One region of the Enterocloster sp. HCN-30185 genome, then DNA from elsewhere that is predicted to be linked to it. Evidence: a T-box and tRNA genes for the amino acid it is inferred to sense, from the RefSeq annotation. Region 1 holds a T-box; the other holds one or more tRNA genes.
The links. The T-box of region 1 lies ahead of pheS (phenylalanine--tRNA ligase subunit alpha). A T-box ahead of a tRNA ligase gene usually reads a tRNA of that ligase, here a tRNA-Phe.
Positions count from the first base shown of each region.

Region 1 (4,360 bases):
TTGTTGATGGGACGGATTCCGCTGGCAGCCAGACGGCGCTGCATCCACTCCGGTGAAGGAGCCAGCTTGATATTCTTTACCATTCTGGCACAGTAGCGCTTACACAGGTCTGTATTTTCCACACTCACCTTTAAGTAATCGTGAATGTCCTCATTGTTGCCCGTAGCTGTAACCACCGGCGGGAAGAAGGGCTTGCGGAAGGTAGCGGCTGCCTCTCTTGCGATTCCCACTACGCTGTAGCAGTCTACACGGTTGGAGGTAATCTCGTATTCAAACACCACGTCTCTCAGACCCAGGATCCGCACTGCATCGTCGCCGGGAACACTGTCCTCGGGGAGCAGGTAGATGCCGCTTTCAGGGGCATCCGGATACATATTCCGGTCAGCGCCCAGCTCTTCGATGGAGCACATCATTCCAAAGGACTCCACGCCTCTTAATTTGCCCTTTTTAATTTTAATGCCTTCCTCCGGAAGGGGGCCGCCGTCATGGCCTCCTGCTACTCGTCCGCCGTCCAGTACCACCGGTACCTTTGCACCGATGGAATCCTTTGTAATATTTGGCGCTCCGGTTACGATCTGTACGGGCTCTGCTTCCCCTACGTTGACCTGGCACACGACCAGCTTGTCAGCGTCCGGATGACGTTCTACGGAAAGAACTTCTCCTACTACGATCTTTTCCAGATTTTTATCTAAACAGGTAAATCCTTCAACCTTGGTGCCTGTCAATGTCATCGCATCTGTATACTCCTGGGCAGCCACATCCAGGTCAGGAACATATGCTTTAATCCATGATAATGCTGTATTCATGTCGGTTCTCCTTTTTATTTATGATGGAACAATTAAAACTGCTTTAAGAAGCGGATATCATTTTCATAGAGAAGGCGCATATCGTCGATCTCATATTTTAACAGGGCAATTCGCTCCAGGCCTACGCCGAAAGCAAAGCCTGTATATTCCTGGGGATCAATGCCGCACATCTCAAATACATGGGGATGTACCATACCGCAGCCTAAAATCTCAATCCAGCCGGAGCCCTTGCAGAAACGGCAGCCTTTTCCGCCGCACTTAAAGCAGCTTACGTCCATCTCGGCGCTGGGTTCGGTAAATGGGAAATGGTGGGGACGGAATTTAACCTTTGTATCCTCGCCGAACATCTCTCGTGCAAACTCTGCCAGAGTTCCCTTTAAATCGGAGAATGTAATATTTTTATCAATAACCAGTCCCTCGACCTGATGGAAGGATGGAGAATGGGTTGCATCCACCTCATCGGAACGGAATACGCGGCCCGGAGAAATCATACGGATAGGAAGCTTACCTGTTTCCATGGTTCTGGCCTGTACCGGGGAGGTCTGGGTACGGAGCACAATGTCCTTGCTGATATAGAAGGTATCCTGCTCATCCTTAGCCGGATGGTTTGGCGGGATATTTAATTTGGTAAAGTTGTACTCATCATACTCCACCTCAGGGCCTTCTACTACCTCGTAGCCCATGCCCACGAAAATCCGCTCCACTGCCTCTAATGCAATGGTATTTGGATGGCTGTGGCCTACGCTGTTCTTCTTTGCAGGAAGGGTAACGTCAATAACCTCTCTCTTTAATTGCTCTTCTCTGGCCTTCTTTGCCAGGGCAGCCTTTGCTTCCTCTAAGCGGCCCTCGATCACAGCTCTGGCTTCATTTACCAGCTGTCCCACCTTTGGACGGTCTTCCGGAGCCACATCCTTCATGCTCTTTAAAAGGCTGGTCAGCTCTCCCTTCTTTCCAAGATAAGCGACACGGATGTCATTCAGCGTATCAAGGCTCTCAGCGGAAGAAATCTGCTGCAGCGCCTCTTCTTTGATCTTCTCTAACTGCTCTTTCATGGGTTCTCCTTTTCTGTTCTCTTTTAAATAAGTGTACGGTTCTTTTCGCGGAAATGTTTGCTGCCATAACAAAAAAAACGCCCCTTCAGATTCCTGAAGGGACGGATCAAATCATTCCGCGGTACCACCCTGATTCCTGCAATACAGATACTAAGCCAAGGCTTTCTATCCTTTGCAGACACTTAAACACGCTTAACGCACGCCTACGTCACAGGCTGCGAGCAGACGCCCTTTCACCCATGCAGCTCCGGTGGGAAATTCAGCGCTTATGTGAACTCGGGAACGCTTCCAGCCGACGACCTTCCCTCTCTGTGAGAACATAAGTACCTACTGTACACTCTCATCGCTTTTAGATATAAAATCTACTGTAAATTTTAGCCGTTTCATCTAGAAAAGTCAACCCCCATTTTTTCCTGCGTTTTCACATTTTGCACCAGTCGCTGGAGTTAGGTTCTCCTATGACCGGAAACCGGAGTCCAGCACACCAAACTCCAGAGGCCGGTGCAGAGTACAGAAACTCATTTTTCATTTGACCTTTCTCTCCTTTCCAGCTATCATAGAACCATCATTTTCACAAAAGAAAGGATGATTTCCATGAAATATACCTGTACCATCCCCTGCTTTGACTTAGAGCAGACCGCTCTCTCCGGTCAGTGTTTCCGGCTGATGCCAGGAAAAGAGCCCGGACTGTGGTCCGTGATCAGCCAGGGGAAGCTTTTATCCATCAGGCAAAACGATTCCCAATTCACCTTTGAATGCGAAGAAGGTTCTTTGGAATACTGGCTGTCCTATTTTGATGTGTCCACAGACTACCAGGCCATGATTGATTCCATAGATCCGGATGATACTTATCTTTTATCTGCCGCCAAAGCAGGTGCAGGCATTCGTATTCTCCGTCAGGATCCATGGGAAATGATCATCACCTTTGTTATCTCCCAGCAAAAGACCATCCCGGCCATCCGCTCCTTAGTTGAAGCTCTGTGCCGTAATTATGGAACGCACATTGAACGCACATTGCTCGCATCCTCAAAGCTTTCTGAAGCCGGTCCCTCCCCCTTTGCCTTTCCTACGCCGGAACAGTTAAGCCGCGCCTCATTGGATGACCTGCTGGCACTGAAGCTGGGATACCGGGCAAAATATATCCACCGGCTCTGTCAGGACGCACTGGAAGGAAGCCTGAACCTGGATCTTCTGTCCTCCCAGAACTATAAAGAGGCCATAGATTATCTCACCAGCTTTTATGGAATCGGTAAAAAGGTAGCGAACTGCGTCTGCCTCTTCGGTCTCCATCATATTGATGCATTTCCTGTCGATACCTGGATCCAGAAAATCCTCATGGAACATTATTTTGACGAAAAAAAATACCGCCGCATCCCCAAATCCCAGCTGTTTGACCGAATCATCGAAGATTCCTTCGGATGCTATCCGGGCTATGCAGGGGTAATGCAACAGTATATTTTCAACTATGAGAGAAATGTAATAGGAAAAAACCAGACTTAAAGCTCCTGAGGGTTTCCGGCCTCAAATATTTTCCATCCGTCCCTTCCCTTTCCCACAGCCATTTCCCGGATATATTCTCCATCTCCGCTTAATTGTCTGTTTTTAATGGCCTGGTCTGTCCAGGTCTGATGAAAGACCACACGGACTACACGGTATTCCTCATATCCCAAAAGGGCTGCTCTGCCGTCATAATACTCTTTGCTTCCCGCATATTCCTCCTCCGGAAGCGTTTCAAAGCTGTGGATCAAATAATCTTTTATGTAGGAGCCGCTTCTAAAATCCTCCTCCTGTTGGGGAAAATTCATAAACTCTGCCTGATCCTTTGAAAGAAGGCTGCTGCATTCCTCATACTGAGCCATGGCGTGATAGCGGAAAAACAGACCTGCTGTCATTTCGGCCTCTCCCTCAGGCATCTCTTCAAAGCGGATATGGCGGGGATTTTCCGCTGAAATCGTATATTCTTCCGCCAGACGGTTCTCCTGGCGGTTCCGGTTCACCCAGGCCACGGCAAACATAACTCCCAGACATATCAATGTCATTCCGCAGATTTTAAGAGCTTGTCCCGATACCTTCTGCGGCCGTTTTGGTGCCTGATCTTTTTTTATATCCTTCTGTCCCACGTTCGACAGAACCTCCTTTTTGTTATGGCAATTCTTCTGTCCGGCCTTTATCCCCGGGCAGACAGCTGCTCTTTCTTCCACTTCCAGCAAACTCCGTTATCCTTCATGCATCGGGATAATCCCTCTGCCGTATCCCCAAGGAAAATCCCCAAGGCTTCTATTTTACCTGTATCGATCGTCAGATTTCTGGGGAGCGAACGAAAACGATCCCTGTCCGCTTCCACCTTTGGCAGCACTCCTGTTTTTACAGATACTGCCTGAGCAAAAATCCCGGCGGTTTCCCAGGTGCTTCTCTGATTCCTGCTCCCGAAATTATAGATTCCTCCCGGCAGTTCCATCACCTGCTCCATAGCCCGGATCACATCCCACACATAGGTGATGC
Region 1 covers NZ_JBBKBT010000022.1:18,669-23,028, reverse strand. Annotated here, with positions in the region: gene pheT (phenylalanine--tRNA ligase subunit beta) at 1-806, opposite strand, end outside; gene pheS (phenylalanine--tRNA ligase subunit alpha) at 839-1,858, opposite strand; T-box leader at 1,953-2,211, opposite strand; gene WKT10_RS15200 (DNA-3-methyladenine glycosylase family protein) at 2,453-3,358, shown strand; gene WKT10_RS15195 (hypothetical protein) at 3,355-4,059, opposite strand; gene WKT10_RS15190 (SDR family oxidoreductase) at 4,026-4,360, opposite strand, start outside.

Region 2 (4,360 bases), on a different contig from region 1:
CCGTTGTTATGTCCGTCAGTCTTTCCCTCCTGGAGCGTATCTGCCCATTGACAAAGCCTCTGACCTCAGAGCCGCTTCTGGAACTGATGTTTGCAATTTTCCTGCCTGCCATCGGAACCGCTATTTTATTCAATATCGGAGCATCCAGCGGCGGTACGGATATCATTGCCATGATCATGAAAAAGCACACCAGCATGAATATAGGCACCGTACTGATGCTGGTAGATGTGGCATCCGTTCTGACTTCCTTTTTCATCTTTGATGCGGAAACAGGACTGTTCTCCACCATCGGCCTTGCAGCTAAATCCCTTGTGATCGATGATGTGATCGAAAATATCAATCTCTGCAAATGTTTTAATATCATCTGCGACAATCCCGATCCCATCTGTGATTACATCATCCATACCTTAAACCGCAGCGCCACAGTCTACCACGCGGAGGGAGCATTTTCCCACAATGACAAGACCGTGATCATGACTACCATGAAACGCAGTCAGGCCTTAAAGCTGCGCAACTATATAAGAAAAATTGAACCCACTGCCTTTATGCTCATCTCCAATTCCAGCGAGATCGTAGGAAAAGGCTTTCTGGCAAGCTGATCTGGAATTTCCAGCGCCTCCTTTATCTTTATGTTAAGCGGGGCGCTCTTTTTGCATTCAAAAACAGAACGATCTGTGATATACTTAAACCAATCATATCTTACGAAAGAAGGTGCTTCCCATGGATCTGAAGCTTCAGACCCGACAGACTCAGACCCTATCCCAACGCATGATACAATCTGCTGAGATCCTGCAGATGACTGCCCAGGAATTAAACACATATATCAATGAGACGGCACTGGAAAATCCCGTGATGGAAATATCTGATTCTTCTTCCGGAGGGCCGGATCGGGAATCCATTGAACAGCAGCAGTGGCTTAATTCCTTTAATGAAGAAAACTATTACCTCTACCAGCGGCAGAACAACGATGATGACTACGATTTTAAGGATTCCTGGAACATTGATACGGATGACGGCGAGACGCTGGAAGACTATCTCTGGTCCCAGCTGATCTCAGAGGAGCTTTCTGCCGATGATACACAGATTATTCACTACATGCTGGAATCGTTAGATGACAGAGGCTATCTCACCGAATCTCCCGGAGATATTGCGGCAGATCTTAAAACAGACGAAGCACATATCCTTAAGCTTCTTGCGCAGCTCCAGAAACTGGACCCTGCAGGAGTTTTTGCCCGAAATCTGGAAGAGTGTTTAAATCTTCAGCTGGAACGCCGCGGCCTCCTTACACCTGTGATGAAAACATTAACCTGTCAGTGCCTGGAAATGATTGCCAAAAATCAGATACCAGCCATTGCCAGAAAGCTTCGTCTGTCCCCTGCGGAAGCCGCAGACTGCTGCCAGATCATCCGCTCCCTGAATCCCAAACCCGGAATGTCCTTTTCCAGCCGGGAACAGCTCCGCTATATTATTCCGGATGTAACCATTGTCAAATTTAAAGACCATTTTGATATCCTCTTAAATGAAGCCATGTATCCGGCCATTGAAATCAGCAGCTATTACCGCAAAATGAGCCAGGAACCTGAGTCTGAGGAGGTAAAAGAATATCTGGGAAATAAGCTTCGTCAGGCAGAATGGATCCGCCAGTGCATCGCACAGAGAAGCCTCACCTTGATGGATGTGTCCAAGGCTATTCTGGAGCATCAGGAAGCATTTTTCTCAAAGGGTTCCAATCACCTTGTCCCGCTGCGCATGACTGATATCGCAGACCGGCTGGGGATACATGAGTCTACGGTCAGCAGAGCCGTCAGCCATAAATATCTCCAGTGCTCCTGGGGTGTATATCCCCTGAGCTTTTTCTTTTCGCGCTCCGTTTCCCGCAGTGAAAATGGTTTAAACTCCGCCTCTCATGGCATCAATGCCGCAGCCATCAAACTGGCTCTCAGGAAAATCATAGCCGGAGAAGACCCCAAAAAGCCCTACAGCGACCGCCTTCTAAGCGAAAAACTGGCTTCCCAGGGTATCACCATCTCCAGGAGAACCGTTGCAAAATACAGGGAAGAGGAAGGAATTTTAGACGCCAGCGGGCGAAAAGAGTACATTTAACGATTTTTTTTAAATATTTTACCAAAAGACTTGACAGCTTACAAAAAAAAGGGTAGAATATCACCGTTGTCAGCGATTTTCAATCACTGATACGGATGCCCAGATAGCTCAGTTGGTAGAGCAGAGGACTGAAAATCCTCGTGTCGTTGGTTCGATTCCGACTTTGGGCACTGCGCAGGTGTAGTTCAATGGTAGAACACTAGCCTTCCAAGCTAGATACGTGGGTTCGATTCCCATCACCTGCTTGAAAACAGAATATCTGTTTTATGCGCGAGTGGCTCAGTGGTGGAGCACCACCTTGCCAAGGTGGGGGCCGCGGGTTCGAATCCCGTCTCGCGCTTTTTGTAATTTCAGCGGAAGCCTTTATTTTTGAAGGTTTCCGCCGTTTTTATGTGTCTGGAAGGTGGTAGACAGTTGTAGACGGCTATCTGCAAGACTAACAAATCTATAATATAAAAGGAACAGCCTGTACACAACAGACACTGTTCCTAATAACTTTAAAACATTATTTTATTCTCCAAGTAATCCCTTAACATAACTGCAGATGGCTTCATCCTTACAATTAGCAAAAAACAATTCCTTAAATCGTTCTCCCATCACACTGCCTCTTACAAGCTCCTGATCCAGCCCCTTTAAGCACATCAGCAAATCTTTAAAATTATTTCTTCTCACTTCATCCAGAATCCTCTTATTTCTCTGTTCTGGCACCGCTCTCTCTTTTGGATATCCCTGACCACTTTTCTCAGAAAATAGTTTTTCAAAAATATACTCCAAATTCAGTTCTGCTCCCCATCCAAATCCCTTGGCAAATGGAAGAGAGACCGCATTACCATCGTTGATCTGAGCAAACATATAGCCATCACTGGGATCACACACATGACCGCAGATCACTCCCGGAAAGCTGTTTAACGCAAGCATAGCGCCCTCTCCAGTTCCGCATCCAGTCACAACATAGTCTGCGGCCCCTGAATTAAGAAGAATGGAGGCCAAAATTCCATTTTGTACATAGGTAAGAGAGTTTTCATCCTCAGCTGAATACATTCCATAATTATCTACTTCATATCCTTTTATATCAGCCACTTTTTTCAAACTTCTGTAAATCATTTCATTTTTTCCAGCCTGACTGTTTTCATTAATCAATGCAATTCTCATGGTTTTAATACTCCTTTTATCTGATTATAAATCTGCTCTTCACTAAGCCCATATTCTTCTAATAGCTCCTCAGGTTTACCAGACTGGCCAAACCGATCCTGAACACCGATTTTCTTAAATATAGTGTCACACTGTTCTTCCAGAAGAACACTTCCTACTGCATCACCTAAACCACCAATTACACTATGCTCCTCTACTGTAATTATTCGACCGCACTGATTTGCATATTTAACAATGCATTCTCTATCAATCGGTTTAATTGTATGCATATTAATTACTGTAAGAGAAATGCCCTCTTTTTCAAGACGCTTTGCACATTCCAAAACTGGAGCCACCATAATTCCGCAAGCAATTACTGCAGCACTCTTTCCTTCCCTCAAGACATTTGCCTTTCCAACTTCAAACGGCATTTCCTCTTCAAATACTGGACTTGGCAATCTTGCCAATCTCAGGTATACCGGCCCTTCTATCTGAGCAGCTGCCATAACAGCTCTCTCTGTTTCTTTAGCATCGCACGGAACAATTACCGTCATTCCCGGAATAACACGCATAAGCGCTATATCCTCAATCGCCTGATGACTTCCTCCGTCCTCTCCCAAAGTAATACCTGCATGCGTCATACCAAACTTTACATTAAAGCCAGGATATGCACATCCATTTCTCACCTGATCGTATGCTCTTCCCGTACCAAAAACCGCAAAAGTACTGGCAAATGGAATATACCCGGATGTCGAAAGCCCCGCTGCCATATCTATCATGTTCGCTTCCGCAATTCCTGCATTAAAAAAGCGTTCTGGAAATTTTTCACCAAAGGTAGCTGTCATAGTAGCATGAGCCAGATCTGCATCCAAGACAACTACTTTTTCGTTTAACTCACCTAATTTTGCCAGAGCCTCACCATAAGCCACTCTGATTGCCTTCATCTCACTCATACCGCTTCCTCCAATTCTTTTAACGCCTTACAACGCTCCTCTTCACTCGGAGCTTTTCCATGCCAGCCTACCTGATTTTCCATAAAAGAGATACCCTTTCCCTTAATCGTATTGGCAATAATGCATTTTGGCTTACCCCAAAATGGTGCGTCTAATGCTTTAAGTACATCCGA
Region 2 covers NZ_JBBKBT010000003.1:237,096-241,455, forward strand. Annotated here, with positions in the region: gene WKT10_RS05120 (YitT family protein) at 1-599, shown strand, start outside; gene rpoN (RNA polymerase factor sigma-54) at 721-2,103, shown strand; tRNA gene WKT10_RS05130 (tRNA-Phe) at 2,201-2,273, shown strand; tRNA gene WKT10_RS05135 (tRNA-Gly) at 2,278-2,348, shown strand; tRNA gene WKT10_RS05140 (tRNA-Gly) at 2,372-2,443, shown strand; gene WKT10_RS05145 (RpiB/LacA/LacB family sugar-phosphate isomerase) at 2,614-3,255, opposite strand; gene WKT10_RS05150 (transketolase family protein) at 3,252-4,187, opposite strand; gene WKT10_RS05155 (transketolase) at 4,184-4,360, opposite strand, start outside.
Region 2: it encodes a tRNA-Phe, which carries the amino acid that the T-box ahead of pheS (phenylalanine--tRNA ligase subunit alpha) is inferred to sense. The anticodon was not compared.